Linked DNA regions of Pseudosulfitobacter pseudonitzschiae. The protein of the gene in region 2 interacts with the protein of the main gene of each other region in a pairwise test. Links are inferred from orthologs where the notes say so. Each region holds a gene or a part of one and is shown on either strand. Other genes may lie near its edges.

The links.
Region 1: the proteins of ftsH (region 2) and hflK interact in binary tests that used the Escherichia coli proteins (3 or more experiments, as listed by UniProt). The link is inferred for Pseudosulfitobacter pseudonitzschiae from one-to-one orthologs.

What each region holds. Positions count from the first base shown.
Region 1 is NZ_CP022415.1:862,318-877,551, reverse strand. The notes cover bases 12,425-15,234. They hold hflK (FtsH protease activity modulator HflK), read right to left. Parts: upstream 14,505-15,234; coding sequence 13,344-14,504; downstream 12,425-13,343. Other genes in these bases: SULPSESMR1_RS04105 (FAD-dependent oxidoreductase), read right to left, coding at 14,580-15,234; hflC (protease modulator HflC), read right to left, coding at 12,451-13,344; SULPSESMR1_RS04120 (DUF2065 domain-containing protein), read right to left, coding at 12,425-12,449. Also shown: signal recognition particle-docking protein FtsY, read right to left, coding at 1-913; SULPSESMR1_RS04170 (NAD(P)H-dependent oxidoreductase subunit E), read right to left, coding at 1,094-2,797; SULPSESMR1_RS04165 (hypothetical protein), read left to right, coding at 3,026-3,418; SULPSESMR1_RS04160 (aspartate aminotransferase family protein), read right to left, coding at 3,461-4,834; SULPSESMR1_RS04155 (cyclase family protein), read left to right, coding at 4,969-6,009; xseA (exodeoxyribonuclease VII large subunit), read right to left, coding at 6,022-7,566; purD (phosphoribosylamine--glycine ligase), read left to right, coding at 7,644-8,909; SULPSESMR1_RS04135 (2Fe-2S iron-sulfur cluster-binding protein), read right to left, coding at 9,373-9,696; SULPSESMR1_RS04130 (peptidoglycan-binding domain-containing protein), read left to right, coding at 9,912-10,445; SULPSESMR1_RS04125 (Do family serine endopeptidase), read right to left, coding at 10,500-11,975; more of SULPSESMR1_RS04120, read right to left, coding at 12,252-12,424.
Region 2 is NZ_CP022415.1:2,230,177-2,245,497, forward strand. What follows is about bases 3,903-6,799. They hold ftsH (ATP-dependent zinc metalloprotease FtsH), read right to left. Parts: upstream 6,363-6,799; coding sequence 4,443-6,362; downstream 3,903-4,442. Other genes in these bases: map (type I methionyl aminopeptidase), read right to left, coding at 3,903-4,328; tilS (tRNA lysidine(34) synthetase TilS), read right to left, coding at 6,461-6,799. Outside these bases: bifunctional methylenetetrahydrofolate dehydrogenase/methenyltetrahydrofolate cyclohydrolase FolD, read right to left, coding at 33-926; SULPSESMR1_RS10830 (formate--tetrahydrofolate ligase), read right to left, coding at 1,040-2,716; SULPSESMR1_RS10835 (MOSC domain-containing protein), read right to left, coding at 2,873-3,484; more of map, read right to left, coding at 3,576-3,902; more of tilS, read right to left, coding at 6,800-7,714; tol-pal system protein YbgF, read right to left, coding at 7,717-8,550; peptidoglycan-associated lipoprotein Pal, read right to left, coding at 8,555-9,070; Tol-Pal system beta propeller repeat protein TolB, read right to left, coding at 9,153-10,475; SULPSESMR1_RS10870 (energy transducer TonB), read right to left, coding at 10,472-11,590; protein TolR, read right to left, coding at 11,597-12,076; protein TolQ, read right to left, coding at 12,080-12,775; SULPSESMR1_RS10885 (YbgC/FadM family acyl-CoA thioesterase), read right to left, coding at 12,876-13,265; SULPSESMR1_RS10890 (hypothetical protein), read right to left, coding at 13,255-13,884; Holliday junction branch migration DNA helicase RuvB, read right to left, coding at 13,942-14,964; Holliday junction branch migration protein RuvA, read right to left, coding at 14,968-15,321. UniProt on the Escherichia coli protein: Acts as a processive, ATP-dependent zinc metallopeptidase for both cytoplasmic and membrane proteins. Plays a role in the quality control of integral membrane proteins.

The DNA.
Region 1 (15,234 bases), 1.4 Mb from region 2 along the record:
CACGGAATGTATCACCGGCCGCGATCACCACATTCTTGCCCGCCGCGCGAAACTGGCTGGCCAGCTTGCCGATGGTCGTCGTCTTGCCCGAGCCGTTGACCCCCACCACCAGCACCACCTGCGGCGTCTTGGGGTAGATCGGCAAAGGCCGTGCCACGGGTTCCATGATGCGGGCAATCTCGGTCGCCATCAGATTCTTGATTTCGCCCACCGACAGTTTCCGACCCATGCGCCCCTCGGCCATGTTGGCGGTGACACGCAGGGCGGTATCGACGCCCATGTCGGTCGAGATCAGCAACTCTTCGAGTTGTTCCAGCATGTCATCGTCCAACACGCGGCGCACCACGGGCTGTGCTGCGGGTGTACGTTTGAACAAACGGCCCAAAAGCCCGCCCGCGGCGGGTTGGTTGGTGGCCTCTTGTTGGCCCGGATCAGCGGCGCGCGGCATTTCTGCGGTCGCGGCGGCGGGTGTTTCCATCAAGGTGTCGACGGCCATCGTCGCAGGGCGCGGTCCGGGCGCTGGCGCGGGTGGCAGATCGGGTTCGGGGGCAGGAACGGGATCAGGCTCGGGCTGCGGTTCGGGCGTTTGCGGGATTTCCGGTGTGGGGTCAGGTGGCAGATCCGGCTCGGGCCCAGGGATCGGCGTGGGTTCCGGCGTTGGCTCAGGATCGGGTGTCGGGATCGGGTCCGACGGCAGATCGGGCTCGGGCACCTCTTCGGGGTGGGGCGCGGGCACCGGATCGGGTTCGGGCGTGGGCGATGGTTCGGGCGCAGGCGTTGGATCTTCGGGCTGCGGCGCTTCCGGCTCCGAAGTGCTGATTTCGCCCCCGTCCTCGACAATTGCTTCCAATCCCTCGTCAATCCTTGACGACGATTTGAACATACGGTCCTTGAGTTTCTTGAAAAACGCCATGATGCCCCGTTGGTTGGTTTAAACCTTAGCTAGTATGCAGCGCGGGGTATGAAAAGGGCCAGTATGAAACGGACCGGCGCAAAAACGATCCGCAATGTCGGGCAAAAACACGAGCAAGCATCGGAACAGCGGTGAAAATCCCTGCCGTGGTGCTTAACCGTTCAGGCGCTCGGGCCAAGGTCAGATTTCGTCCGCGAAATGCTTCATGGTCAAACGGATCGGATTTGGCGCCGCCTGCCCCAGCCCGCAGATCGACGCATCTGCCATCGCAGTGCACAGTTCATCCAGCAGCGGTTGGTTCCAACGTTCGGCCTGCATCAGCTTTACCGCCTTTTCACACCCCACGCGGCAGGGCGTACACTGGCCACAGCTTTCATCCTCGAAGAACCGCAGCATGTTCAGCGCCGCATCGCGCGCTTTGTCGTGATCAGACAAGACAACCACCGCCGCAGAGCCGATAAAGGTGCCATGTGGTTGTAATGTGTCAAAATCCAACGGGATGTCATCCATAGATGCAGGCAGCAATCCCGACGATGGGCCGCCCGGTTGGTAGGCTTTGAAATGGTGGCCTTCGGCCATTCCGCCTGCGGCCTCGATGATATCCAATATGGTTGAGCCTGCGGGCAGCAAGTAGACACCGGGCTGCGAAACACGGCCCGAAACCGAGTAGCTGCGCAGGCCGGAACGGTCGTTTTTCTGGATGCTGGACAGAATTTCCGGCCCTTCGCGGCAAATACGGGCAACCCAGTGCAGTGTTTCGACGTTATGGACCAGCGTGGGTTGACCGAAAATACCGACGGCAGCAACGAACGGCGGGCGATGACGCGGGATGCCACGCTTGCCTTCGATGCTTTCGATCATCGCGCTTTCTTCGCCGCAAATATAGGCTCCGGCCCCGCGTCGTAGATCGATATAACCCTTTTCCACAAGTCCTTTGTCTTCCAGCGCCTTGATTTCGCGCCGCAAAATCTCGATCACCGCAGGGTATTCATCCCGCATGTAGATAAAGCAACGCTGCGCTTCGATGGCCCATGCGGCGATCAGCATCCCTTCAAGAAACAAATGCGGTGTTCGCTCCAAGTAATAGCGATCCTTAAAAGTTCCGGGTTCGCCCTCGTCTCCATTAACAGCCAGATACCGCGGGCCCGCGTTGCCCCGAACAAAGCCCCACTTTTTCCCCGAAGGGAAACCAGCCCCGCCCAGACCGCGCAGCCCGCTGTCGAGTATTTGTTGCTGCACCGCCTCCCAACTGCCGCTCTCGCGAAACCTTAATAAAACCTCATAACCACCTGATTTATTGTATTTTTCAAGATTTTCGTAGCTGGGAATAACTGTATGTGTATCATTCGTGGCGATGGCGGCCTGCACCTTTTCCGCTGTGGCGTGGTCGATGTGATTGTGGCCCAGTTCCAGCACCGGCGCTGTGTCACAGCGGCCCATACAGGGTGCGCGCATCACACGCACGCGGGTCGGGTCAAGCCCGTCTTCAAGGGCTGTTTTCAACGCCTGCGCACCGGCCATCTCGCATGACAGGCTATCGCAAACACGGATAGTCAGAGCGGGCGGTGGAGTTTCGCCTTCTTTCACCACGTCGAAGTGGGCGTAAAAGGTCGCGACTTCGTAAACTTCGGCCATCGACAGGCGCATTTCCTCGGCCAACGCCCGCAGGTGCGCGGCAGACAGGTGGCTGTATTCATCCTGAATCAGATGCAGATACTCGATCAACAGATCGCGCCGACGCGGCGCATCTCCCAGCAGCGCACGAATCTCGTCCCAAGCCTGATCTTCCAAAGCACGGCCTTTGGGGCGTACGCGGCCCTTACCTTTGCCGGATTTCCACACACCCTGCCTGTTGTCGCCCTGTTTGTCGTGATCAAGTGCCATGGTCCATCCCTGCCCCAGCGTGCCCCCGAAGGGACGAATTTCACGCACCCTAGCCCATCGCCGCACCGCACTTCAGCCCAAAAGCGACCCTTAAGAGCAGATTTCGGGCCACCGACTTGCGCAGATCGTGATGAACCGGGGCGCATCGGAAACCGTGCCGTAACACTAATCTGCCGATCTATGCAGCACAGGCTGGCGCGTCGGCGTCGCGTCTGCCAGTCTGGCGCCATGATGACACGCACGTTGATTTTCGCCGCCCTTTTCGCCGCACCACTGGCCGCCGAACCAATGGATGCAGACGCCTTTGACGCCTACACCAAGGGCAAAACACTATTCTTCGGTGCCGGCGGCGCACCCTATGGTGCCGAAGTATATCTCGAAAATCGCCGCGTGCGCTGGTCGTTTCTGGATGGCGACTGCAAGGACGGATATTGGTACGAACAGGCGGGCAACATCTGTTTCGTCTACGAAGACCGCCCCGACCCGCAATGCTGGACGTTCGAAAAGCGCGGCGGCGGCCTGATTGCACAGTTTCAGAACGAACCGGGGTCGCTATCGCTGTACGAGGCGCAGGATTTGGGCGAAGAAATGTTGTGCCTTGGCCCCAAGATCGGCGTATAGCCGCCCGCTGCAGCCCAAAAAGACCACGGCGGGCGCAACCCTTTAGCCCAAAACGGTTTTCACCGCCCGCGCCGTCGCTGCAACCACCTGATCCACTTCGGCCTTGTTCAGACAAAAGGGCGGTGCAAAGCCCAGAATGTCGCCCTGCGGCATGGCGCGCGCGATCACCTTGTCCTGCGACAACAACGTGGCCGACACTTGTGCGCCGATCTTGTCTGCGGCATCAAAGAATGTGCGGTCGTCGCGGTCTTTGACAAATTCGACAGCGCACAGCATCCCCTCGCCGCGAATGTCGCCCACATGGGGATGATCGGCCAGCGCCTGCGCCATTGTCTTGTTCAGATAGGCCCCGACCGCGCCCGCGTTGCTGACAAGGTTCAGATCGTCAATCAGCTTGAGGTTGGCCACCCCGGCCGCCGCCCCGATGGGATGTGCCGAATAGGTCCAGCCATGCCCGATGGGGCCGTTTTCATCTGTCCCTTGCTCCAGCACCTTCCAGACCTTGTCGCCGATGATTGACCCCGACAGCGGCGCATAGGCCGACGTCAGCCCCTTGGCGATGGTGATGATATCCGCCTCAAGCCCATAATGATCGCTGCCGAACATGGTGCCCAGACGGCCAAAGCCGGTAACAACCTCATCCACAACCAGTAGAATATCATGCTTTTTCAGCACAGCCTGAATCGCCGCCCAATAGCCTTCGGGCGGTGGCACGATGCCACCGGTGCCCAGAACAGGCTCACCGATAAAGGCGGCGATGGTGTCTGCGCCCTCGCGTTCGATCAACGCCTCAAGTTCGGACACGCAATGGGCGACAAACTGTTCTTCGGTCTGGCTCTGATTCGCGCGGCGGAAATAATAAGGGGCCTCGGTGTGGATCACCTGATCGACCGGCAGATCAAACTTCTTGTGAAACAGCTCAAGCCCGGTCAGCGAGCCGGTGACAAGGCCGGAACCGTGATAACCACGCCAGCGGCTGATGATCTTTTTCTTGTGTGGGCGGCCAAGGATGTTGTTGTAATACCAGATCAATTTCACATTGGTCTCGTTCGCATCCGACCCGCCAAGACCAAAATACACCTTGGACATATTCGATGGGGCGCGGTCCAGAATCATCTTGGACAGAGTGATCGACGCCTCGGTGCCGTGGCCGACGTATGAGTGGTAATAAGCCAGCTCGCGCGCCTGATCGGCGATGGCTTCTGCGATCTCTTCACGGCCATAACCGACGTTGACGCAATAAAGACCCGCAAAGGCGTCCAGCAAACGCGTGCCGTCACGGTCCTCGATGTGGACGCCGCTCGCCGTCATGATCACCCGATTGGGGCTTTCGCCACGGGCATGTTGGGCCAGATGGGTTGAAGGGTGAAAGAAATTTTCGCGGTCCCATTGGTCCAATTGATCGTTCTTCAGCATCCTGACAATCCTTATGCGCAATTTGTGACGTTGGCACAGGCCTATTGGATTTTGCCGCGACCTTCCATGCTTGTGTCAAACCCGTTCGGCACGCCATGATGCGCAAAACCATTCAAGGGGGAGGAGACCCGCAGATGACACAACCCAGATGGACAAACCGGCCGCCTGGATCGAACTGGGGCGATTTCGGCCCCGATGACCAGATCGGACGACTGAACCTGATGGATCGCGCCAAGGTCAAACAAGGGCTGGCCGAGGCGGTCGAGGGGATCACTTTTTGTCTTTCCCTGCCGCTGGATTATCCCGGTGGCAGCGGGTTGAACCCGCGTCGCAAGCCGCCTGTGGTCCGCCCGACGCTGCGCGAGGGGGCGGTGAACTTTAACGCAACCATCCCCGGCGCATCGGATGTTTTGTGTGATGATCTGGCGATCTTGCACCTGCAATATTCGACGCAGTGGGATGCGCTGTGCCATGTGGGTGGGCAGTTCGACACGACGGGCGACGGCAACACCCGCAAGGTGTTTTACAACGGTTACCGCGCAGGCGAAGACATCATCGGCCCCGACGCGATGGACGATGCCGGTGTCGGGCCCAACATGAAGCCGCACAGCACATCACAGGCAACCGCATTGGGCATCGAAAACGCGGCTGCCCACGGCATTCAGGGGCGCGGCGTGATGGTTGATTTGCGCGCACACTTTGGCGACGATCGCACGTTGGTGAATTACGACATGCTGATGCGCGTGATGGAGGCCGATGGCGTGCGCGTGGAACAAGGCGACATGCTGGTGCTGCACACCGGCTTTGCCCAAGTGATTCTGGACATGAACAAAGATCCCGATGAGGATCGCCTGCACAACGCCTGCGCGGTATTGGACGGGCGCGACGCGCGGCTGTTGCAATGGATCACCGACAGCGGCGTCGCCGCCATTGCCGCCGACAACTATGCGGTCGAGGGCTATCCGGCGACACCGGGTGAGGGCTGTTGTTCCACCCTGCCCCTGCACGAGCATTGCCTGTTCAAGAACGGCATCATGCTGGGCGAGCTGTGGCACCTGACGCCGCTGGCCGACTGGTTGCGGGCCAACGGGCGGTCACGGTTTCTGATCACGGCACCGCCTTTGCGGTTGCCCGCGGCAGTTGGGTCTCCGGTGACGCCGGTGGCGACGGTCTAGAGGGTTTCACCTCTAGAACAGCGATCCCTGATCGGGTGCCTTGGCGGTGGACTTTTTCGGGGCAGCCGCCTTGCCACCGACCACCAGTTTGCCATCGGCAAATTCGATCTCAAGGATGGACGATTTCTTTGCCCGCGCCTTGGTTGTCACAACATCGCCGTCGCCGCGCACCACCGCATAGCCGCGCGCCAAGGTCGCCTTGTAGCTAAGCGTTTCGCGCAGCCGGTCCATCGCGTCGATCTTGCGGCGCAGGGTTTCGGTCTGGCCATGCCCTGCGCGCACGATGCCAGCGGTCAGGCGGTCCAGATCGCGCCGCGCCGTGGCGGTTTGCGCCGTCATGGCGGCAGGATCGAAACGACCCGTGCGCGTGGTGAAACGTTCCGATTTTGCCGCGACCGCACGGCTCAGCGCTGGTGCCAGACGCGCCGACAGCTTGTCCAGATCACGCCGTGCGGCCATGACGCTGCGGCGCAGGGTGGCAGGGCGCAGGCTGCCCGACGCTTCGGACAGCTTGACCTTGCGCCGCTGCACTCCGGCAATCAGCGCAGGGCCCAGACGGTCGCCCAGCACATCCAGCCGCTGTCGCGGACTTTCCACCAGTGTTTCGGGGCGGGGCAGCGCACGGCCCAGATCGCTCAGCCGCTGACGGCGACGGATCAGCGTGGTCGACAGTGCCTGCGACATTCGCGCGCCCTGCCCGCCCAGCCAAGCGAGCAACTCGTGGCGCACTGGGACGGCCAGTTCCGCCGCTGCCGTGGGCGTCGGCGCACGTTTGTCGGACACAAAGTCGATCAGCGTGGTGTCGGTCTCGTGGCCAACCGCCGAGATCAGCGGAATATCGGATGCAGCCGCCGCGCGCGCGACGATCTCTTCGTTGAACCCCCACAGGTCTTCCACACTGCCCCCGCCGCGTGCCACTATCAGCAGATCGGGCCGTGGCAGCGATCCGCCAGGCGTCATCGCGTTGAACCCCTCGATGGCGCGGGTCACCTCGGGTGCACAGCGTTCACCCTGTACAGCCACCGGCCAGATCAGCACCTTGCGCGGAAAGCGGTCGCGCAGACGATGCAGAATATCACGGATCACCGCCCCCGACGGCGACGTGACCACGCCGATGATGTCGGGCAAATAGGGCAAGGGCCGCTTGCGGTCCTGATCAAACAGCCCCTCGGCTTGCAACATTCCCTTGCGTTTTTCCAGCAGCGCCATCAGCGCGCCCATGCCCGCCGGTTTGATATCTTCGATAACGATCTGGTATTTCGACTGCCCGCCAAAGGTGGTGATACGCCCCGTGGCGATCACCTCCATCCCCTCTTCGGGCTGGGTTTGCAGACGGCTGGCCACACCTTTCCACATCACACCGGAAATCACGCTGCGGTCATCCTTGAGGTCCAGATAGACATGCCCCGAACGCGGACGCGACACGCGGCCCACCTCGCCACGGATGCGCACATGGCCGAATTCGCCCTCGATCACCCGTTTGATAGCCCCGGAAAGCTCGGTGACGCTGAACTCGGGAGAGTTGCCAGCCTCGGCGGGGTCGTCGATCAGGTCCATTGGTGTGCCTTGCGTGCTTGTGTGGCGGGTGCGTGCAGACTAGAACGCGGGGCAACAAAGGCCAAGGAGTGTGCGCCATGAATATTCTGATCCTCGGCAGTGGTGGCCGCGAACACGCTCTGGCATGGGCGGTGGTGCAAAACCCCAAATGTGACAGACTGATCGTTGCCCCCGGCAATGCGGGCATCGAATCTATGGCGGAATGCGCGTCACTGGATATCGAAGACGGTGGTGCGGTGGTGGCACTGGTCGAGGAAGAATCGATTGATTTCGTCATTGTCGGCCCCGAAGCGCCACTGGCCAAAGGAGTGGCTGACCGTCTGCGCGACGCAGGGGTACTGGTCTTTGGCCCAAGTGCAGCCGCAGCGCAGTTGGAAGCGTCCAAAGCCTTTACCAAAGAGATTTGCGATGCCTGCGGGGCCAACACGGCCGCCTACGGCCACTTCACCGATGCGGCATCGGCCCGCGCCTATGTGCAGCAGCAAGGCGCGCCGATCGTGGTCAAGGCCGACGGACTGGCCGCAGGCAAAGGTGTGATCATCGCCGAAACCGTGGCCGAGGCAGAAGCCGCGATTAACGATATGTTCGGTGGTGCCTTTGGTGGTGCGGGCGCGGAAGTGGTGATCGAAGAATTCATGGATGGCGAAGAGGCTTCGTTCTTCGTGCTTTGCGATGGCACGGATGTGCTGCCGATGGGCACCGCCCAGGACCACAAGCGCGTCGGCGAAGGCGACACCGGCCCCAACACCGGCGGCATGGGCGCCTATTCACCCGCACCGGTGCTGACGGATGCGATTGCACAAACCGCTCTGGACCAGATTATCAAGCCTTGCATGGACGAGATGGCCAAACGCGGGATGCCCTATCAGGGCGTTCTGTACGCCGGGCTGATGATCAAGAACGGCGTGCCGCGTCTGGTGGAATACAATGTGCGCTTTGGCGATCCGGAATGTCAGGTGCTGATGATGCGCCTTGGGGCGCAGGCGATGGACCTGATGCACGCCGCAGCCCAAGGCCGTCTGGCGGGCGCGCGGGTGAACTGGGCCGACGATCACGCGATCACTGTGGTGATGGCCGCCAAAGGCTACCCCGACGCCTATGAAAAAGGCACTGTTATCGGCGGGCTGGACGCGCTGCCCGAAGACAGCAGCAACATAGTTTTCCACGCAGGCACCAAGCGCGAAGGTGGCAACGTGGTGGCCAGCGGCGGGCGGGTTCTGAACGTCACCGCGCGTGGCGCTTCACTGACCGAAGCACGCGATCGCGCCTATGCGATGGTCGATGCGATAGACTGGAATGGCGGCTTCTGCCGGCGCGACATCGGCTGGCGGGCGCTGGACTGACGGGGTTTGTTGGGGGCTCTGCCCCCGCGTCTGCGACGCGCCCCCGGAGTTTACCTGGCAAGATGAAGCTCAATCACACTGAATGGTACCGCGCGGGGCTGCGGCGGAACAGCGACTCAATACGCGCGTTTTGGCACGGTTGTTGACCAGCTGTGTGGCCATGATCTGTGACCAGTCAGCATTGGCGGTGATGACATCGGGGGGTGCCGTCACGATCCAGATCGGCCAGACGCGGGACCATATCTTTGAACACCGCACTCTGGGGCAAGGTGACGCACGTCTGCGCCGCGGGTCCGGTCAGGCACAAACGGCCCCCATTCAGGCAGATCGCCCATGATGCCGTGGCCATAACGATGGGTTGGTGCCTCGATAGGCGCCGTAAAGGCACCAAGGCGCGTCCCGGCCTCCTGCTCTGCCGCCGAGACGCCCGCCAGCAGCACCCAAAAGAGCGCTGCCAATCGCATCAGATTTGTTTTTCGGGCATGTGGACGACCAGACCGTCCAGCGCATCGGTGACCTTCAACTGGCAGGTCAGACGCGACCGCGCGGGGTCGGGCTCGAACGCAAAATCAAGCATGTCTTCTTCCATGTCGTCCTTGGCAGGCAGCTTCTCGGTCCAGGCAGGATCGACGTAGACATGGCAGGTCGAACAGGCACAGGCACCGCCGCAATCGGCCTCGATGCCGGGAATATTATTGTCGCGCGCACCTTCCATAACGGTCATTCCGGTCGCCACCTCGACAACGTGCTCTTTGCCGCCATGCTCGATATAGGTAATCTTGGCCATTCTCGCCCCCTTCATTCAAAATCCCTGCATTTCTATCCAGCCGCTCTGGGGTGCGCCAGCCCCTTTCGCGCCCCCTCTCGGGGTGGTTGCGTGCGGCACACAGTTTTGGCGCGAACCGATGCCGCCCGCCGCCCCGACCGGGGCTGGTCAGCGCTGTGGGATGCAGGTAGCCTATGGCGCAAAGCCGCCCCTGAACCGGCACGAGGACACGAGCAATGATCCATTTCCGCACCGCCGCTCTGGGCATTTTATTGCTGGGCGCATGCGATCCCGTGACCACCTCCGGCATGGACGGGCTAGAGGGGCCGGGCATGATCCGCCTGACCGCCGAACGGCCCGAGGGGGCCGCAGTGGACACATGTTGGGGCAAAAAGACATCTCCCGCCATCATCGAAACCGTCGAGCGCGAGATATTGCTGAAGCCCGCGCAGGTGACCAGCGACGGGGTGATCCAGCAACCTGCCATTTACCAACGCGAAAGCATTCAGGAAATCGTGCAAGAGCGCAATGACACTTGGTTCGAAGTGCCCTGTGCAGCAAAGCTGACACCCGAATTCATCTCGTCCCTGCAACGGGCACTGGCAGCGCGCAAAATCTATCGCGGCCCTGTCACCGGCGAGATGTCGATGCGCACCCGCGCCGCCGTGCGCCGCATTCAGGCACCCGACGGTTTTGACAGCGACATCCTGACCATCGCAACCGCCCGAAAACTGGGGCTGGTCGCGGTCGAACGGCAGCCCGCCGAATAACAAAAGGCCGGACACAATGGCCCGGCCCTTCGCAAACTTGTAACAGCAGGTCGCTTAGTCGGCGATGCCAAGGGCCACAAAGCGCGGATCACCCGCACGGCGCACCAGCAGCAGCAACGACTTGCGCCCGGCTTCCTTGACCTCGGCCACGCGGGTTTCGAAATCGGCAATCGAAGCGATCTTTTGCTGACCGGCCTCGGTGATCACATCACCGGCACGCAGACCTTTCTCATAGGCTTCCGACCCTTCGTCCACAGCCCCAACGGCCAGTCCCACCAAATCGCTGTCTACACCCAACTGGCTGCGCAACTCGTCGGTCAACGGTGCCAGTGTCAGGCCCAGAACCTCTTTGGTGGTTTCGGGTGCCGTTTCAGAATCACCCCCCTGCGCCACCGCAGGCACAGCGCCTTCGGCGTCTTCACGACGACCCAGCGTGACCTTCAGCGTGATGGTTTTGCCCTCACGGAAGACCACAACCCGCACCGCTTCGCCCACGGGGCTGTTGCCGACCTGACGCACAAGACCGCGCGTATCGGTGACTTCGACACCGGCAAAGCTGATGATCACGTCACCGTCTTTCATGCCAGCTTCCATTGCGGGGCCTTCGGGCACCGATGTCACTAGCGCACCGGCGGTTTTCTCCAAACCCATCGCTTCGGCAATATCGGGGGTTACGTCCTGAATACGCACGCCCAACCAGCCACGGCGGGTCTCGCCGTATTCTTGCAGTTGCTTGACAACGCGCCCCACAACATTCGACGCCATCGAAAAGCCGATCCCGATCGAGCCGCCATTAGGCGACAGAATCGCGGTGTTCACACCGATCACCTCGCCGTCCATGTTGAACAGCGGCCCACCCGAATTGCCGCGGTTGATCGCTGCATCGGTCTGGATGTAGTCGTCATAGGTGCCGCTCAGCGCGCGGTTGCGGGCCGAAACGATACCAGCCGATACCGAAAAGCCCTGACCCAGCGGGTTGCCCATCGCAATCACCCAGTCCCCCACACGCGCCGCATCACTGTCACCAAACGGAACGAAGGGCAGCGGGCCATCGGCCTCGACCTTCAGCAGGGCGATATCGGTGTTGGGATCGGTCCCAACCACTTTGGCATCCAGTTCTTTGCCATTAAAGAACTCGACCTTGATCTCGTCTGCCCCTTCAATGACGTGGTTGTTCGTCACCACAAAGCCGTCTTCGGAAATCACGAAACCCGACCCCAGCGCAGATGACCGGCGCGAGCGGTCGCCATTGTCGTTACGATCCTGAAATTCGCGAAAGAAATCTTCGAACGGGCTACCTTCGGGCACGATGCCCTGCGGCCCTGTGTTGCCGGCAACCATGGTGGAAGTTGTGATGTTCACAACCGAAGGGCTGATTTTCTGGGCCAGAGGTGCAAGGCTTTCGGGTTTTGCCTGTGCCGCGATCACCTGCGCCAGCACCAGGACCATCGCCAGGGCTGTCAGCCACATGGCGCGAAGTTGTAAGAATGGGGTGCGTGTTGTCGACACCGCGACCGCTCTGGTCTGCATACGACGTTCTCCTGCTGTCCGTGCGGACAAAAGCCCGCTTTTCACACTTTACTGCGCATCTGCGCACTACCGTGCATCTAGGGTTGCAAGCATGCAACATGAAAGATCGAAATCAATCGCGGCCTGTCAACACCACGTTACCCATCTGTGAACCTGCAACCTCTCAGACAAGACCATAGCACAAAACTTCTTTTGGCCCCAAATATCCCTGCCGGAGGCTACAAGCTAAAATTCACAGAATTTTGAACAAAATCAAATGGCGCGCATGCGCCGCAATCAGTTCAGGCCCAGTTGATAGGCCACACAGACCAGCAACAGTCCGCTCACCAAAGCGAGAAGGCCAACCTGACGGCGTGTGCTTTCGGGCAGGCTGCGCAACATTTCCAGCACCCTTTCAATTAGCGAAGGGGCCAGCACATAGACCAGCCCCTCCACCATCATTACCAGTCCAAGGGCCAACAGGACCCATGCCATTTTATTCGCCTTCGGCCGACCGTGCGCCCTGATCGGAACGCAGGTAGTTGAAGAACTCGCTGTCCGGCGACAGAACCAACGTCGAGTTGCTGCCTTTCAGGGACCGCTCATAGGCGGTCAGCGAACGGTAGAACTCGAAGAACTCTGGATCGGCCCCGAACGCAGTTGCAAAGATGGCGTTGCGCTCGGCGTCGGCTTCACCGCGAATGATGTCGGCTTGACGTGTAGCGTCCGACGTCAGTTCTACCACCGTCCGGTCGGCTTGCGCACGCACCCGCTGGGCGGCTTCTTCACCGCGCGCGATTTCGTCCGCTGCTTCGCGTTCCCGCTCGGCCCGCATCCGTGCAAATGTGGCATCAAGGTTCTGTTCGGGCAGGTTTGTCCGCTTCAGACGCACGTCGACCACGTCCAGCCCCAGCGGCAGAGCACGCTGGCGCGCCTGTGCTGTGATGCGTTCCATCAGTGCTGCACGGTCCGCCGATAGGATGGTGTTCGACGTCACACCATTCGCGCCCAGAACTGCCCGGATCACCGGGTTCAGAATACCTTGCAGACGTTCTTCTGCGGCGCGCATGCCATTGGCACCAACCGCTTGCCGGAACTGCACCACGTCGGAAATCCGGTAACGGGCAAAGGCGTCAACCACCAGTCGGCGGTCATCCGAAGGCGTCACCTCGGTCGGCACGGTGTCCAGCGCCTGAATGCGGTCGTCATAGCGCACAACCTCTTGGATCAGCGGAATCTTGAACGCCAATCCCGGTTGTTCCTTGACCGATTTGATCTGGCCAAATTGCAAAACCAGCGCCTTTTCACGCTCGTCGACAATAAAAACCGAGCTGAGCAGAACGCCCAACAGCACGACGATAACGGGGATAATTATGGTTGTGTTCCGCATCAGTTCGATCCTCCACCACGCAATTGATTGAGTGGCAGATAGGGAACAACCCCTTGCCCCCCGTTGCCACCGGATGTCTCCTCGAGGATGATTTTATCCACATCCCCCAGAATTTTCTCCATCGCCTCCAGATACAGGCGCTTGCGCGTCACCTGTGGTGCCTTGGCATATTCTTCGAGAACCGAGGTAAACCGCGCGGCTTCACCCTGCGCCTCGTTGACCTGTTGGGCACGATAGGCTTCTGCCTCTTCCAGCGTTTGGGCCGCTTCACCACGCGCACCGGCAAGTTCGCGGTTGGCATAAGTGTCAGCTTCGCGTTGCAGACGGTCACGTTGTTGCTCGGCCGCTTGCACTTCGCGGAAGCTGTCGATGACTTCACGCGGCGGGTCAGCCTTGTCGAGGTTCAGACGCAGGATATTCACGCCGCTGTCGTATTGGTCCAGCGTCACCTGAATAAGTTGCTGTGCCTGATCGGCGATCAGCTGACGGTCACGGTTCAGAATCGGCGCCAACTCCGAACGTGCAACCACTTCACGCATCGCCGATTCCGAAACGGCGCGAATGGTGAGATCCGGCTCGGCCAGATTGAACAGGAACTTGGCCGGATCCGAAATGTTCCAGACCACTTGGAAATCAATGTCGATGATGTTCTCGTCAGTCGTTAACATCAGGCCTGTTTCGGTGCTTGCTCCGCTACCGATATTTTCGGTCTGTTCCCGCGTCACCGGCAGAACAACCGAAGTAATCAGCGGCCACGGCGCAAAGTTCAAACCGGGGCTGCCCGTGGACGAATATTCGCCCAGGAACAGTTCGACCGATTGTTCTTCGGGTTTCACGGTATAAAAGCTGGCAAGCCCCCATGCCACGATCAAACCCAGAACCACAAGGCCAACGGTCCCGCGTGTCAGGCGTGGTCCACCGCCGCCACCGCCCGGGCCAGACCCGCCAGTGCCGTTGTTGCCACCACGACCGCCCATCAGGACGCGCAGCTGCTCTTGGCCCTTTCGAACCAACTCGTCGATTTCGGGCATCTGCCCGCCGCCTTCGCCGGGGCGACGACCGCCACCGGGTTTGCCACCATTGCCCGCGCCGTTCGCGCCGCGCCCGTCGTCACCGCCAGAGCCTCCGCCGCCCCAAGGGCCGCCTGTGTTGCCAGCCATATGTCTTCTGTCCTCCTGTTCGCGACCCGTTGGGGACGCGTATCAAATTAATACCTGTGTATTTTGCTTGAGAATTCAAGCAGTGCGTGTCGGTGTCCGCATCGTCACGATTTCCTCGGACATGGTCGGATGCACCGCGCAGGTCCGGTCAAAATCTTCTTTGGTCGCGCCCATCTTGATTGCAATGCCCGCCAGCTGGATCATTTCACCCGCATTTGGCGCGACAATGTGACATCCCAAAATCACGCGCGTTTTCTTGGATACGATCAGTTTCATCAGTACCCTGTCATCGCGTCCGGCAAATGCGGTCTGCATGGGCCGGAAACTGGATGTGTAAACCTCGATCTCTTCTTGCTCGGCTGCGGCTTCCTCGCTCAGGCCGATGGTGCCCATTTCGGGCTGTGTGAAGATCGCAGAAGGGATCAGATCGTGATCCACCGGCGTCGGGTTGTCACGGTACACCGTCTCGACAAAGGCCATGCCTTCGCGGATTGCCACCGGCGTCAGGTTCACACGGTCGGTGACATCGCCGATAGCATAGATGTTGTCCACATCCGTTTTGGAATAGTCATCGACCAGAATCTCGTGGCCCCTGCCCAGCTTTACGCCCACCTCTTCCAAACCCATGTCATGGGTGGACGGTACGCGGCCCGTGGCAAAGAATACCACGTCAAAGACCTTTTCGCCACCTATGGTCGATTTCACCCTGATCGGCCCCCCACGCGAGCCT
Region 2 (15,321 bases):
GATGCCTCCCCGGCCCGCCACCGGCAAGGGCTTCAGACCGTCAGCCCCTCGGGGGCTGGCAACCCGTTGGCACGGCAGCAGGCGGTGACCGTATTGGCCAACAGGCACGCAATCGTCATCGGGCCCACGCCCCCCGGAACCGGTGTGATCGCCCCGGCCACTTTGGCGCAACTGTCATAATCAACATCACCCACCAACCGCGTGCCCCCCTCGGGCCTGTCGATGCGGTTGATGCCCACGTCGATCACCGTCGCACCGGGTTTGATCCAGCCACCGGGCACCATCTGTGCACGGCCCACTGCAGCCACCACAATATCGGCACGGCGCACCACATCGGGCAGGTCTTTGGTGCGCGAATGGGCAATCGTGACAGTGCAACTGTCACCCAGCAACAACTGCGCCATCGGTTTACCGACAATGTTGCTGCGCCCGATCACCACGGCATCCATGCCCGACAGCGATCCGTGGTGGTCGCGCAACATCATCAAACATCCCAGCGGCGTACAGGGCACCATGCTGTCCTGTCCGGTGCCCAACAGGCCGACATTTGAAATATGAAACCCGTCCACATCCTTGGCGGGGTCAATGCTGTTGATAACCAGATCTTCGTCCAGATGATCAGGAAGCGGCAATTGCACAAGGATTCCATGAATTTCCGGATCGTTGTTCAACTTCTGGATCAACGCCAGAAGATCCGCTTCGGCAGTGTCCACATCCAGCTTATGCTCGACACTTTTCATACCAACCTCAAGGGTCATCTTTCCCTTGGAGCGCACATAGACCTGACTGGCCGGATCTTCACCCACCAGCACGACCGCCAGTCCCGGCGTGATCCCGTGATCATTCTTCAGCGCCGCCACATGGGTGGCCACCTGCCCCCGCACTCTGGCCGCAAAAGCCTTGCCATCAATTACAGTCGCCGCCATCGGAACGTCCTTTTCTTTTGGTCATAAATATCCCCGCCGGAGGCAGGAGCAGCCGCAAGGTTGCGACCGGGCCAAGCGGGGGCTTGATGCCCCCGAGATCCGGCCCTTCGAATTCAGAACAGCCCTTCGATCTGGCCATCCCCGTTCAATATAATCGTTTCAGCCGACGGTCTGCGCGGCAGGCCCGGCATGGTCATGATTTCACCGCAGACCGCCACCACAAAACCGGCCCCCGCGCTCAGCCGCACCTCACGCACCGGCACCGTATGCCCCGTGGGCGCACCGCGCTGCGTTGGATCGGTCGAGAACGAATATTGCGTCTTTGCCATGCAGACCGGAAGGTTGCCATAGCCCTGGTCCTCCCAATCCTTCAACTGGTTCAGAATCTTCTGATTCATCACCGCCTCGTCTGCGCGATATATCTTTTTGCAGATGGTCTGGATTTTTTCGGCCAGCGGCATGTCATCAGGATAGATCGGGGCAAAATTTGCCGTGTCCGCATCGGCAATTTCGGCCACGCGGGTCGCCAGCGCCTCCGAGCCTTCGCTGCCCAGTTCCCAATGCCGCGACAGGATCGCCTCGGCACCCATGCTGGCAACAAAATCCTTGATCGCCTGCACTTCGGCGTCCGTGTCCGTGACAAAATGGTTGATCGCGACGACAACTGGCACACCAAAGGATTTCAGGTTTTCGATATGTCGTCCAAGGTTTGAACACCCTTTTTCAACAGCCTCGACGCTTTCGGTGCCCAGATCGGCCTTGGCCACACCGCCGTTCATCTTCATCGCACGCACCGTGGCCACGCAAACCACCACCGATGGCGCCAGCCCCGCTTTGCGGCACTTGATGTTCATGAACTTCTCGGCCCCCAGATCGGCCCCAAAACCAGCCTCGGTCACCACGTAATCGGCCAGTTTCAGTGCCGTTTTGGTGGCAATGACCGAATTGCAGCCATGCGCGATATTGGCAAAAGGACCGCCATGGACAAAGGCAGGGTTATTCTCGAGCGTTTGCACCAGATTGGGCTGCATCGCGTCTTTCAGCAGCACCGTCATCGCACCATCCGCCTTCAGGTCGCGGGCAAACACCGGCGTGCGGTCGCGCCGGTAGGCCACGATCATGTCACCCAATCGTTTTTGCAGGTCATTCAGATCGTTGGACAGACACAAGATCGCCATGACTTCGGAAGCCACGGTAATGTCAAAGCCCCCCTCGCGCGGGAAACCGTTGGCGACGCCGCCAAGGCTGACGTTGATCTGGCGCAGGGCGCGGTCGTTCATATCCACCACACGCCGCCAGACCACGCGGCGCACGTCGATGTCCAACTCGTTGCCCCAATAAATATGGTTGTCAATCAACGCCGAAAGCAGGGAATGGGCGCTGGTGACGGCATGGAAATCGCCGGTGAAATGCAGGTTCATCTCTTCCATCGGCACGATCTGCGCATAGCCGCCGCCTGCCGCCCCGCCCTTCATGCCAAAGTTCGGACCCAGCGAGGCCTCGCGGATGCAGATGCAGGCATTCTTGCCGATGCGGTTCAGACCGTCGCCCAGCCCCACGGTCGTCGTGGTCTTGCCCTCGCCCGCTGGCGTGGGATTGATCGCGGTCACAAGGATCAGCTTACCATTGGCGCGGTCCTGCACACCGTCGATAAAACTTTGGCTGACCTTTGCCTTGTCGTGGCCATAGGGCAGCAAATCGTCGGGCGGGATGCCCAGAACGGCGCCAATCTCCTGAATTTTCAGTTTGCTGGCCTCGCGTGCAATCTGAATGTCGGTTTTATGGGCCATGAATGTCTCCTCCCGAGCGCGACCACGCAGCGGGTGCTGCGGTATTGCCCTAATGCATACAGGCCGGACCAGCCCCCGCAACGGGGCGTTTCCGACATTTTGCGCACCTGCACCGTCCAGATGCGCCTCAATCGTTTCTTTTCGGAAACCAAAGACCTAGCGGCGGGCCTCGGCCAGATGCTTCCAGACCGGCTGGTCGGGAATATGCAGCACCAATGTGTCACCCACCGCAAAGGAACCTGCACGCTCGACCCAACCTGTCACCCCGCGCAAGTTGCGCGCGGCGGGTTTGAACCGTTTACCGAATCCCGGCATCTGCGTCTCGATCTCGCGGCCTGGCAGGATGCAGGGGCGGTTTTCCATATCCACCACCAGCGTCGCACCGCTTGGCCCCTGCAAGCGTGAAGACGGCGGGATATGGCTGAAATCGGGGATGCCTTCGACGATCATCGACGCACCCAGCAGCGCGGGGTCAATCGCGTCCACGCCCATCTTTTGCGCGATCTGCGCCAGTTCCTCGGCCGACAGAATCGTCACCTGACGTGCATTGCCAATCTCGGTGCCCTTGGGGTGCTGCGATGTCACACGGCTGCATGACGGGCGGGAAAAGCCGCTGTGAACCTCGCCTTCGAAACCCTCCAGCGTGACGGCCACGCTTTCCAGCGGCTCCGAACGTAGGGCCCCTGCAATGCTGCTGTCTGCGGGGTTTGTATTACGCCCCAACCATGTGATGCGGGCGGTGAACGACGTAGGTATAAGCGCGGGCATAAGCGGATGGCCTTTTTGCTGGCGACGGCTGGCGGGTTCGGGCGCAATCTGGCCCGCAAGCGGACAAAAGAAAAGACCCGTCAGTTGCTATTTATCCGCTTGGCATTGTCACGATGATCGCACCGCGATCAGTTGCAACCACCGTATGTTCGTACTGCACCACCGGCGCACGCGGCGCACTGTAAAGCGTCCATCCGTCGTCGCCGTCATCGGCCCACTGGCCGCCAGTGGACAGGAACGGCTCGACCGTCAGTACAAGCCCCTTGTTGATCCGGCGTTTGTCATGGCGATTGGGCCATGTGGCGATCTCTTCGGGGTATTCGTGCAAGGACCGGCCCACGCCGTGACTGGCAAGATTGCGGATCAGCGTATAGCCGCGCCCCGAGGCAAAGCGCCCGATGGCGTTGCCGATGCCTGCCAGCGGCTTGTTGCTGCCCACTTGCGCAATGCCGATCTGCATGGCGCGCCTGCCGTCGCGGCACAGGCGGGTCAGATCACTTTTGACAGGTGGCACCTGAAAGCTTGCGCCTGTATCCGCAAAAAATCCGTTCTTTGATGCCGACACGTCGATGTTAACCAGATCTCCCGCCGCAATGGCTCGCGCAGAAGGGATACCGTGGGCTATTTCTTCGTTCACGCTGATGCAGGTTGTTCCCGGAAAGTCATAGCACGCCTGCGGAGCAGATACGGCCCCCGCGTGCTCAAGAAAGACGCGGCCAATGTCATCCAGTTCACGCGTTGTCATGCCCGGCTCGATCGCCTTTGCCATTGCCTGCAGGGTGTCAGCGACGATCCTGCCGATTGCTTTCAGGCCCTCAAGTTCGCCCTGTTTTGTAATCGTCATCTGTCTGGTTCCTTGATGTCATGTTCTGGCGCAATTCCACGGTCGCCTTACAGCAAAAAGCCCCGCCGGTGCGGGGCCTTAAGTTTTGTTCTGCCTTGCCCTGACCGTCTTGGATCAGGTCGGTTCCGGCTCCATGCCACCCTCGGACGAAGGTGTTTTTTTCTTCGCCTTGGCCTTGGGAATGGCGGTCAGGCTGGGTTTCTCTTCCACAGCGGCAGACCCGCCTTCGTCATCACTACCCGGTACGGGCGGATCACCGTTCATCACACGTTTGATTTCATCACCGGTCAGCGTTTCATATTCCAGCAAACCTTGGGCCAGACGTTCGAATTCAACGTTCTTTTCCTTGATGATCTTGGCCGCCCAGTCATAGCCGTCCTGAATGAACGTGCGCACTTCCTGTTCGACGGTTTCCTTGGTGTTGGCCGAGACCGAGAAGCCTGCGGTTGCACCTTGGTAGCCCTGGGCCGCTTCGGAATAATCGATGTTGCCGACCTTGTCCGACATGCCCCATTGCAGCACCATCGCACGGGCCAGCGCACTGGCCTGCTGAATGTCGCCTGCGGGCCCGTTCGACACCGATTCCTCGCCGTATTTGATGATCTCGGCGGCTTTGCCCGCCATTGTCATCGCCAGACGCTGTTTGCACTCGTCCTTGAACATATTCAGACGGTCCATTTCGGGCAGGCTCATCACCATACCAAGCGCACCGCCGCGCGGAATGATCGTGGCCTTATAGACCGGGTCGCACTTGGGCAGGGTCATCCCCACCAGCGCGTGACCGGCCTCGTGATAGGCGGTCATTTCCTTTTGCTCGGGCGTCATCACCATGCTGCGTCGCTCCGGGCCCATCATGACTTTGTCCTTGGCAGATTCGAAATCGATCATGGTCACGAACCGGCGGCCCACACGGGCGGCCATCAGCGCCGCTTCGTTCACAAGGTTCGCCAGATCCGCACCCGAGAAACCGGGGGTGCCGCGTGCGATGATACGCAGATCGACATCAGGCCCCAGCGGCGTCTTGCGCGCATGAACGTTCAGGATTTTCTCGCGACCTTTGATGTCGGGGTTGGGCACGGTTACCTGACGGTCAAAACGACCCGGACGCAGCAGCGCTGGGTCCAGCACGTCGCGGCGGTTGGTCGCGGCCAGAATGATAACGCCTTCGTTCGCCTCGAAACCGTCCATTTCAACCAGCAACTGGTTCAACGTCTGTTCGCGTTCGTCATTGCCACCGCCATAACCGGCACCACGATGACGACCCACGGCATCGATTTCGTCGATGAACACGATGCAAGGCGCGTTTTTCTTGGCCTGTTCAAACATGTCACGCACACGGCTTGCGCCGACGCCGACGAACATTTCAACAAAGTCCGAACCGGATATGGTGAAGAACGGCACACCCGCCTCGCCCGCAATCGCGCGCGCCAGCAGTGTTTTACCCGTGCCCGGAGGGCCCACCAACAACGCACCTTTAGGAATCTTGCCACCCAAACGGCTGAATTTCTGCGGGTTGCGCAGGAACTCCACGATCTCTTCCAGTTCTTCCTTGGCCTCGTCGATGCCTGCGACATCGTCAAAGGTGACGCGACCCGACTTTTCGGTCAGCATCTTGGCCTTGGACTTGCCAAAGCCCATCGCCCCGCCTTTGCCGCCACCCTGCATCCGGTTCATGAAATAAATCCAGACACCGATCAGCAGCAGGAACGGCAGCAGCGTCATCAGGAATGACTGAAGCCCCGATTGCTGTTGTTGCTCGGCTTTCACCGGCACATTGTTCGAAATCAACAAATTCGTGACCTCGGCGTCTGCCGGTTTGATGGTCACATAGTCGATCTCGCCTTCGCGAAAGCGTACCTGCTCTCCGTCCAGTGTCACGCTGGTGACCTTGCCGGTCTCAACCGACTGAACGAATTCGGAATAGCTGATTTCGCGGCTCTGCAAATTGCTGCCTGTACCGCTGAACAAATTGAACAGCGAAACGATCAATACAAGCAGGACAACCCAGAACGCGATATTGCGTGCATTACCCAAGGATACTCTCCCAAAAATTCTCGGGACCAGATGGCAGTGTGCCATAGTCACCCGCATAAGATAGACATGCTGTCCGTCAGTTCAATGCGATAACAGCATCATCGACGGGATAGAAGTGCGGCAAAAAAGGCATCATGCCCCCCGGTCACCTCGGCAGACCATCCGTCAGCGTCGTCAAAAACCGGTGTCGCCAGTAAAGTCTGCCCCTTCCAGACAGCGGGCATCGACAGCAACGCCCCCCGTGGCAGGTCCAGATCACGCCAATCAGGCCGCTCTGCCAACGCGGCATCGCCCATCGGGCCGACTTGCAGCATCGGGTCGTGCTTTGGTCCCGAAATGCGCCAGCGATTGTCCCACAGGTCTCCGACACTGCAGCGGATGTCGCGCACTGCATTCAGCTCGCGAAAAACCCACAGGAAATCGCCGGAAAATGTCAGCTGACAGCCGTCCAGCGTGGTGGTGCGACCTTCTGCGATGGCGGCCTGCACGGCCGTTATGCCTCCGCGACGGGGCGGATAGTCACCTCCGTTGATCCACAGTATAGCATGAACCAGCAACCTGCGGGAAATTTCCGACGGCAGGGCGTGAAACCGCCCGACATCCAGCCGCACCGCACCCAGATGCACGGCAGCAACCTCGCGGGCTGCCAGAAAGGTTTGCCAGTCCAAAGCCTCGCGGGCCTGGCGCATGTTCCGCGCGACACCGGCCAGTGTCTTGGCCGTCAACCCCAGCGGTTCCAGTTGCGTCAGTGCCCGACGCATTGCCACGCGCGCAAAGCGGGTGTCGTCATTGCTGGGATCATCTGCCCAGACAATATTGTTACGCTTGAGATAGGCACGCAATTCGGCGCGGGTGATGTCCAGCAAGGGACGCACATAGGTTACGCCACCGCGCTGCCGTCGTGGCGCCATTGCCGACAGCCCGTCAACGCCTGCGCCGCGCGCCAGACGCATCATCAGGGTTTCTGCCTGATCATCGGCGGTATGGCCCAACAGGACAATGTCCAGCCCTGCGCCCTCGGCCCAGCGGTCGATCAGATCATAACGAGCGGCGCGGGCGGCGCCCTGCAAGTTACCTGCGCCGCCCCAGCCCTGCCAGTTCTCGACGTGATGCGGCAATTCCAGCGTGGCACACAGGTTGGAAACAAGCGCCAGTTCGTCTTGCACGCCAGACCGCAGGCCATGATTGACGCTGACAACTTGCACCTGAATGCCCCGCGGCTGTGCCACACGAGCGACCAAAGACAGCAAGGCCATCGAATCGCCGCCGCCAGACACAGCGACGCCGATCTTTTCAGGTAGGTTTGGCAGCAGTTGCGCCTCGATGGCTGCAATCAGCGCTGCATCATCCATGATCAGCTGCAGCCAAGGGCGCTCATCTCGGTTTGCGCCCGCGTGGCCGCCTCGGTTTCGCCAAAACGCACCGGAACTTCGCCCAGTGTCACGCAGGCCTCGCCGGATTTGCCCAGTCGGCCCAGAGATACCCCCAACAGCAACAGCGCGTCGGGCGCTGTCTGGCCGGTCTGATCCGCCGAGAAGGACGCAAGATAGGCACGCGCGGCCTCGCGGGTGTCACCCAAGGCTTCCAGCGCCTTGCCGCGGCCCAGTTCGGCAGCGGCGGCTAGCGGACCACCCGGATAGGTCTGATTGAAGGCCGCAAACTGATCTGCGGCGCTGCGAAAGTCACCGGATGCGAGCGCCTCCGACGCCCGCGTAAAATCAGCCTGTTCCTGTGTTGCCAGTTGCGCCTCGTTCTGGGGCGGTGTTGTCACCGGACCGGGCAGCGTCGTGCTGTTGTCGCCCGTATCTCCACCCAGCACCGGCGTATCGCCAAGCGCACCCAGATCGCCGCCCTCAAGTTCGACCAGACGGAATTCAAGGTCGCCGATCCGGTTGGTGCCGTCTTCGATCACGCGGCCCACCCGAAACTCAAGCTGTTCGGTCTTGGCGGTCACGCGCTGAAGCTCGGCTTCGATGGTGTTCAGCCGCTCCAACGTACTGCCCTGACCCACATCCACCGAAGCCGTGCCTGTCGTCGAAAGCTCGCGCCGCAGCTTCTGGATCTCTACGTTCAATATGGTCAGCTCTTGCCGGATATCAGCCAACGTGCTGCCATCTGCCGACTGCGCCATACCCGTGGTTGGCCCCATAAGAACCAGAACCGTTACCAGAACCGCGAAACGCCGCATCACCTTACCCCGTCAATCCACCGGCCAGCACTGTCACAGCACGGCGGTTCTTTGCATAGCATGCTTCGTTGCTGCACACTTCAATTGGCCGTTCCTTGCCGTAGCTGATCGTCCGCAGACGGGCCGAGGGCACGCCCTGACTGACCAGATAGGCACGTGCGGCATCCGCACGACGCGCGCCCAATGCAAGGTTGTATTCGCGTGTGCCCTGTTCGTCGGCGTGGCCTTCGATGATGGCGGTGTAATCGCCGTTCTGGCTCAGCCATGCGGCCTGTCCGTCCAATGTGGCGCGGCCTTCTGCTGTCAGGGTCGACTGATCGACCATAAACAACACGCGGTCACCGACCGCCTGTTGGAAGTATGCCACCGAGGTAGGATCACTTGCACTGCCAGGAACGGCGCCGCCGGCCATGCCGTTGCCCATGCCATTGGCACCATCTGCACCAAAGCGGTCGGGATTTGTACAAGCCGCCAACACCAGCGCGCCCACCAGCATTACGATTTTCGTCGAAAGTTTCATGCTTAAAGCCTTTTGAATTGAGTTCTATGTCTCGCGTTCGGTTCAGTCTAGCACGCTTACCCGCAAAGGGGAATCGTGCGGCTTAATTCTGCAACGGCCCCCAACTGGGGTCCGATCCGCCTTCGGGGGTGCGCACAGGACGCAGGTTGCGGCCCGTAATATCCACCGAATACAACGTCGAACGCCCTGATTCACCTTGGGTTTCGCGGGTGAACATAATCACCCGCCCGTTGGGCGCCCATGTCGGCCCTTCGTCAAGAAACGACGCGGTCAGCAGGCGTTCTTCACTGCCATCCAGCCGCATCACGCCGATGTGAAAACGCCCCTTGGACTGCTTGGTAAAGGCCACCAGATCGCCGCGCGGCGACCAGACCGGCGTGCCATAACGCCCCTCGCCAAAGGAAATGCGTGTAGGCTCTCCGCCGCTGGCGGACATCACATACAATTGCGGAGCCCCCGAGCGGTCGCTTTCAAATACGATCTGGCTGCCATCTGGCGAATAGCTGGGGGCGGTTTCGATCGACGGCGCCGAGGTCAGTCGCGTGCTCTGCCCCGAGTTTATGTCCAACGTATAGATATCGGTATTGGCCCCTTGGCTCAGCGAATAAACCACCGTCTGACCATTCGGGTGAAAGCGTGGCGCAAAGCTCATGGTGCCTTCCTGACTTTCCAGAACCCGACGCTGTACACTGCCCACGTCCAGCACAAAAATCCGCGGAAATCCGGTTTCATAGCTGGTGTAAAGCACCCGATCGCCGGACTTTGAGAACCGTGGTGCCAGAACGATGCTTTCGCTGCCGGTCAGATACTGCACATTGGCACCATCGTAATCCATCACTGCCAAACGCTTTTGACGGTCGGCCTTGCCGCCGGTTTCCGAAACAAACACCACGCGGCTGTCGAAATAGCCGCTTTCGCCGGTGATGCGGCTGTAAACGGCGTCGGCCACCTTGTGACCCATGCGCCGCCAGCCTGCGGTGGTGCCTGCAAATTGCAATCCGTTGCCCAGTTCGGCCCCCGAAAACACATCATACAGACGGAATTTTACCGTCAACTGATCGCCCGACACGGCAACCGCGCCGGTGACCAGAGCCTGCGCATTCACGGCCTTCCAGTCGGCATATTGGATCGCGGCGTTAAAGTCGCTGACCCCGCTGATATAGGCGCTGGCAGGCACCTCGCGAAACAGGCCGGTGCCGATCAGATCGGCCGCCACCAGTTGCGCCAGCTGTTGCCCCATCTGCGCACTTTCACCGTTTTCCGGCACAAAGGCCGGTACGGCAAAGGGCAAGGGTTCGATCACACCTTCGTCGATCACGATCCGCAGTGGCCCCTGCTGGGCCTGCACTGTGGGGGCGGTCCAGGCCAGAACGGCCATCATGCACACGAGAATTCGCCAAATCATTTGATGCGCATCCTTTCGGGATTGAACGTCATTTCTATCTCTTGCCACTGCCCGTATTTTTCGGGCGGCAGATTATATCCTTTGGCCCCGCAGCGCACGATCGCACGGCGCGCCGCCTCAAAGGCCTGTGCAGCAGCGTCGCCAGACCCACCAGAACTGCTGGTCATCCGGATCGACGAGATGACAGGCCGCGCATCCGGTGTCATCGACACACTGACCACCACTGTGGTGCGCAATGCCTCGGACGACAAGGAACCGACGTTCCAGCAGCTTGAAACCGCCACCCGCAGCGCGTCTTTTTCGCCCGCGGACATCGGTGGGCCAGTGGGGGCCGCTGGTTCAGATGTGGCGCCGCCAAGCGCTTCGGCAAGGGCTGCATCCACAGCATCTTTGGTGCTGCTGCTGGTCGCGGGCGGCGTTTCCGGTGTTGGATCGGGTTCCGGTTCGGCGGTGGCAGTGCGCACCGGCGGCGTGGGCCGCGCAGGTGGTCGCGGCGACGCGTTGGGCGCGGCGCTGGGTTTTTCCGCCTCGGTCACAATTTCGGTCGCAGCCTCTTCGGGGGCTGTGGCCTGCTGCGATTCCTGCACGGTTTCGCCTGTCTCGGCCTGTTCTACGGCATCTTGCTGGACCGGATCGGGTTCGGCCTCGGGCGGGGGCGGTGCCACTGCTTCGGGGGCCACGCGTTCGACGGGGCGCGGCACGGGGCGGTCGCTGATTTCGGGCACGACAACGGCCACATCTGCGGGCGGGCTGGGCTGCACAGGAGCTGTGTCTTCGACTTCGGCCACGGGTGGTGCGGGCTGCGGCACCTCGGGCACGGTTTCCGGCTCGGGTGCTTGTGTGGTTTCGGGCGCAGGCTGCGGCGTCACCTCGGTTTCGGCAGGTGGCGGCGTGGCGGCTGTGTCTTCGGTGGCAGGCGGCTGCGGTTGGGCCACCTCGGTGCCCGATTGCGGTGGCTGCTGCGCCGCGACAATAGCCTCGTACGCTTCGGTCGAGATCACCGATACATCCGTCGTCTGAAACGGCAAAGGTTCAGTCTGGAAGGTGCCGCCAAACAGCAACCAGCCGATCAGGCCGATATGGCCCGCACCTGATATGACTTGCCCTGCGTCCACTGTGGCTTACCCGCCCGATATGTCCGTGCCGTCCAGCGCAGGACCGCCGGTGTCCGTCACCAGACCGATGTTGGAGAATCCGCCCGCGTTTAGCGCGCCCATGATCTGCATCACGTCGCTATAGGGCACGGCCCCGTCCGCACGCAAAAACACACGGTCGCCTTCACGCTCAGCTGCAATCGCACGCAGTTTGGCCACCAGTTGATCACGCGACGTTTCGGTGGTCTGGATCTGGATCGCCCCTTCGGCGGTGATCGTCACGGTCAGCGGCTCTTCCTGATCGGCGGTCAACGCGCCTGCGGCGGTCTTGGGCAGTTCCACCGGCACGCCAACCGTCAGCAAGGGGGCCGCCACCATAAAGATGATCAAAAGCACCAACATCACGTCCACAAAGGGCGTGACGTTGATCTCGGCCATGGGACGCGCGCGGCTGCGCTTGCGCCGCCGTCCACCACCTCCGTCGTTTTGCATGACACCTGCACCCATGGCTCAGCTGTCCAACTGGCGTGACAGGATGGTTGCAAACTCGTCCGAGAATGCCTCGTAGCCTGCAATGATGCGGTCGCTGTCCGATGACAGCTTGTTGTAAAAGATAACTGCGGGAATCGCAGCCAGCAGGCCCAGACCGGTGGCCAGCAACGCCTCGGCAATACCGGGTGCCACAACGGCAAGGCTGGTATTTTGTTGCTCTGCAATCTCGATAAACGAGTTCATGATACCCACAACCGTCCCGAACAGGCCGATAAACGGCGCGGTCGAACCGACAGTGGCCAGCACCGACAGGCCCTTTTGCAGCTTTTCAGCCTCTTTGTTGATCGCTACGTCCATGCTGCGGTCGATCCGTGCGGTGGCGCCTGCGATCAATCCGCCGTCATCGCGGTGCGAGCGGCGCCATTCGGTCATACCGGCGGCGAATATCTTCTCGGCACTGCCACGCGGTTCCGGCCCGATTGTGTCGAACAATTCGTCCAGCGGTTCGCCTGACCAGAATTTATCGTCAAAACGCGCAGCCTCGGCCCGCGCCGCGCGATAGCGGATCAGTTTTTGCACAATGATCGACCACGCCCAGAACGACGCGAAGATCAGAATGATCATGACAAGTTTAACTGCGAATGTGGCGCGTGCGAAAAGGCTCCACAGCGAGAAATCTATCCCCTGCGCCAAAGCCAGCGTTTCTGCTTCCATCTGCCTGCTCTTTTGTTTGCGGCTGTTATGTTCAGCCTTCTTTGGTCGGAATCTATCCAAAGACCAAGCGGAAAGCTATCACAATGGCGGCAACTGGCCCTCAGACCCCGCCCAATGCGCGTATTTTCGCTGGAAGCCGCGTCGGACGCCCCTCGGTTGACATGCACGCCGCCGTGACCTTGGCGCGAAAAATGGTCTTGTCACCCAAACGCACCTGCTGATCGAACACCCAGCGCACGGCGCCAACGGGCTGATGCGTGGTCACAACCGTCAAACGGTCACCCAGACGGGCCGATCCGACGTAATCCGCCTCGATGCGCGTCACCGCAAAAACAATGCCTTCGGCGCGCATGGCGCGCTGGTCGACGCCCAACTGCTCGACAATTTCCGACCGCGCGCGTTCGATGAACCGCAGATAGTTGGCATAATAAACGATGCCCGCCATGTCGGTGTCTTCGTAATAAACTGTAACAGAAAACTCATGTGCCACCCGAAACCTCCAATCGCGCCGCCAGTCGCAGCGCATGTGTCTGGTCGCGTGCCGCCACCGGCATCACCGGATCATAGGCCGCACGGATCACATCGGCGATGTCGGGGCGCAACACCGTGGTCTGCCCGACAACCGCCAGAGGCGAGCTGGCCACAAAGGCCAGATCCGACCACAGCACGATCGCCTGTGCCACCTGCCCCAACACCAGCGTATCAGCAGGCAATGCGTCCAGCGCGTCGTCCATGCGCAAAAACACGAAACAGGCCTGAATGCCGCCCGCCTCATCAAAGCGGAATGCGCGGTACTGATTGGCATCCGCCGCTTTCAACCGCGCCACCAGCGGCCCGAGATCCGGCACCATGCGGTCCAGCCCCGGCACCTGCGGCAGCTCGTCCCAGTCACGAAAAAAGAACCACATGAAATTGCTGCCCAACTCGGGGTCCATGTCCGTGGTCTCGTGGCCCGCAAGCGTGCAAACCGCCTCGATCGCGCCTTTGATCACGCCTAGGGTTTCATCCTGAACGCCAAAAGCAATCGGCGCGATGGGGCGCCCCCAGCGCGCAAAGGCATAAGATCCGTCAGCGCGGGTGAACAAGGCTTCGATCTGGTCAGGTGTCATATGTTCTTTTGGCCGCAAATATCCTCGCGACAGACATAAAAGGTCTGGCGGGCGGTCTCAACCAAACAAATCATCAGGGCCGCGCGGCGCGTCAAGCCCCAGATGCGCCCAAGCCTTGGAGGCCAGCATCCGGCCACGCGGGGTGCGCTGGATCAGCCCCTGTTGCAGCATGAACGGTTCGATCACATCCTCAAGTGAGTCACGGCTTTCGCTCAGCGCCGCACTCAGTGTTTCAATCCCCACCGGCCCGCCGCCATAGTTTTCAGCGATCAGGCGCAAATAGCGCCGGTCGGCCCCGTCCAGCCCCAGATGATCCACACCCAGCCGCGTCAGCGCGCTGTCGGCCAGTTCCTTGGTCACCCGCCCGTCGCCTTCGACCACGGCAAAATCCACGACCCGCCGCAACAGCCGCCCCGCGATCCGTGGCGTGCCGCGCGCGCGGCGTGCAATCTCGCGGGCGCCGCCCTCGTCTGCCGGGGCGCCCAGCTTGCGGGCGTTACCGGTGACAATCTGGAACAACTCGTCTTCGGTGTAGAAATTCAACCGCGTCGGAATGCCAAAGCGGTCGCGCAACGGCGTGGTCAGCAGGCCCATCCGCGTGGTGGCCCCCACCAACGTAAAGGGCTGCAATTCAATCCGCACGGTGCGCGCCGCTGGCCCTTCACCAATCACCAGATCCAACTCGAAATCTTCCAGTGCCGGATACAGCACTTCTTCGACGACCGGATTCAGGCGGTGGATTTCGTCGATAAACAGCACATCGCGTGCTTCCAGATTGGTCAGGATCGCCGCCAGATCCCCAGCTTTGGCCAGCACCGGCCCCGAGGTCATGCGAAAGTTCACGCCCAACTCGCGCGACATGATCTGCGCCAGCGTGGTTTTGCCCAGCCCGGGGGGGCCGTGAAACAGCGTGTGATCCATCGCCTCGCCACGCTGGCGGGCCGACTGGATGAACACCCGAAGATTTGCCCGTGCTTCGGCCTGCCCCACGAAATCGTCCAGCATCTGGGGGCGCAGAGCGCGATCAAAGCCGTCTTCGGGCATTGGGTCAGGCCGCACAGTGGGGTCAATATCGCTCATGCCTTACCCCTTCGGTGCCAGCAGCTTCAGCGCGGCACGGATCAGGGTGGGTGTGTCGGCTTGCGGGTCATCGCGCGCGGCCTGCGCCACAGCGCCCGCCGCATCGCCGGGGCCATAGCCAAGGTTGCCCAAGGCCGACAGCGCGTCGGCCTGAGCTGTGGGTGTGGGTGCAGGTGCCACGGGCCGTGCAGGCGTTTCGATCGCTTCGCCCGCCACCTCTACCATCGCATCACCCGTCGCCTGTGCCACGCTGCCACCCATGGCCATCAGGCCGGGCGCCTTGTCTTTCAGGTCCAGCACCACGCGCTGCGCGATCTTGGGGCCGACGCCCTTCGCCGCCTTCACCGCGTTCCAGTC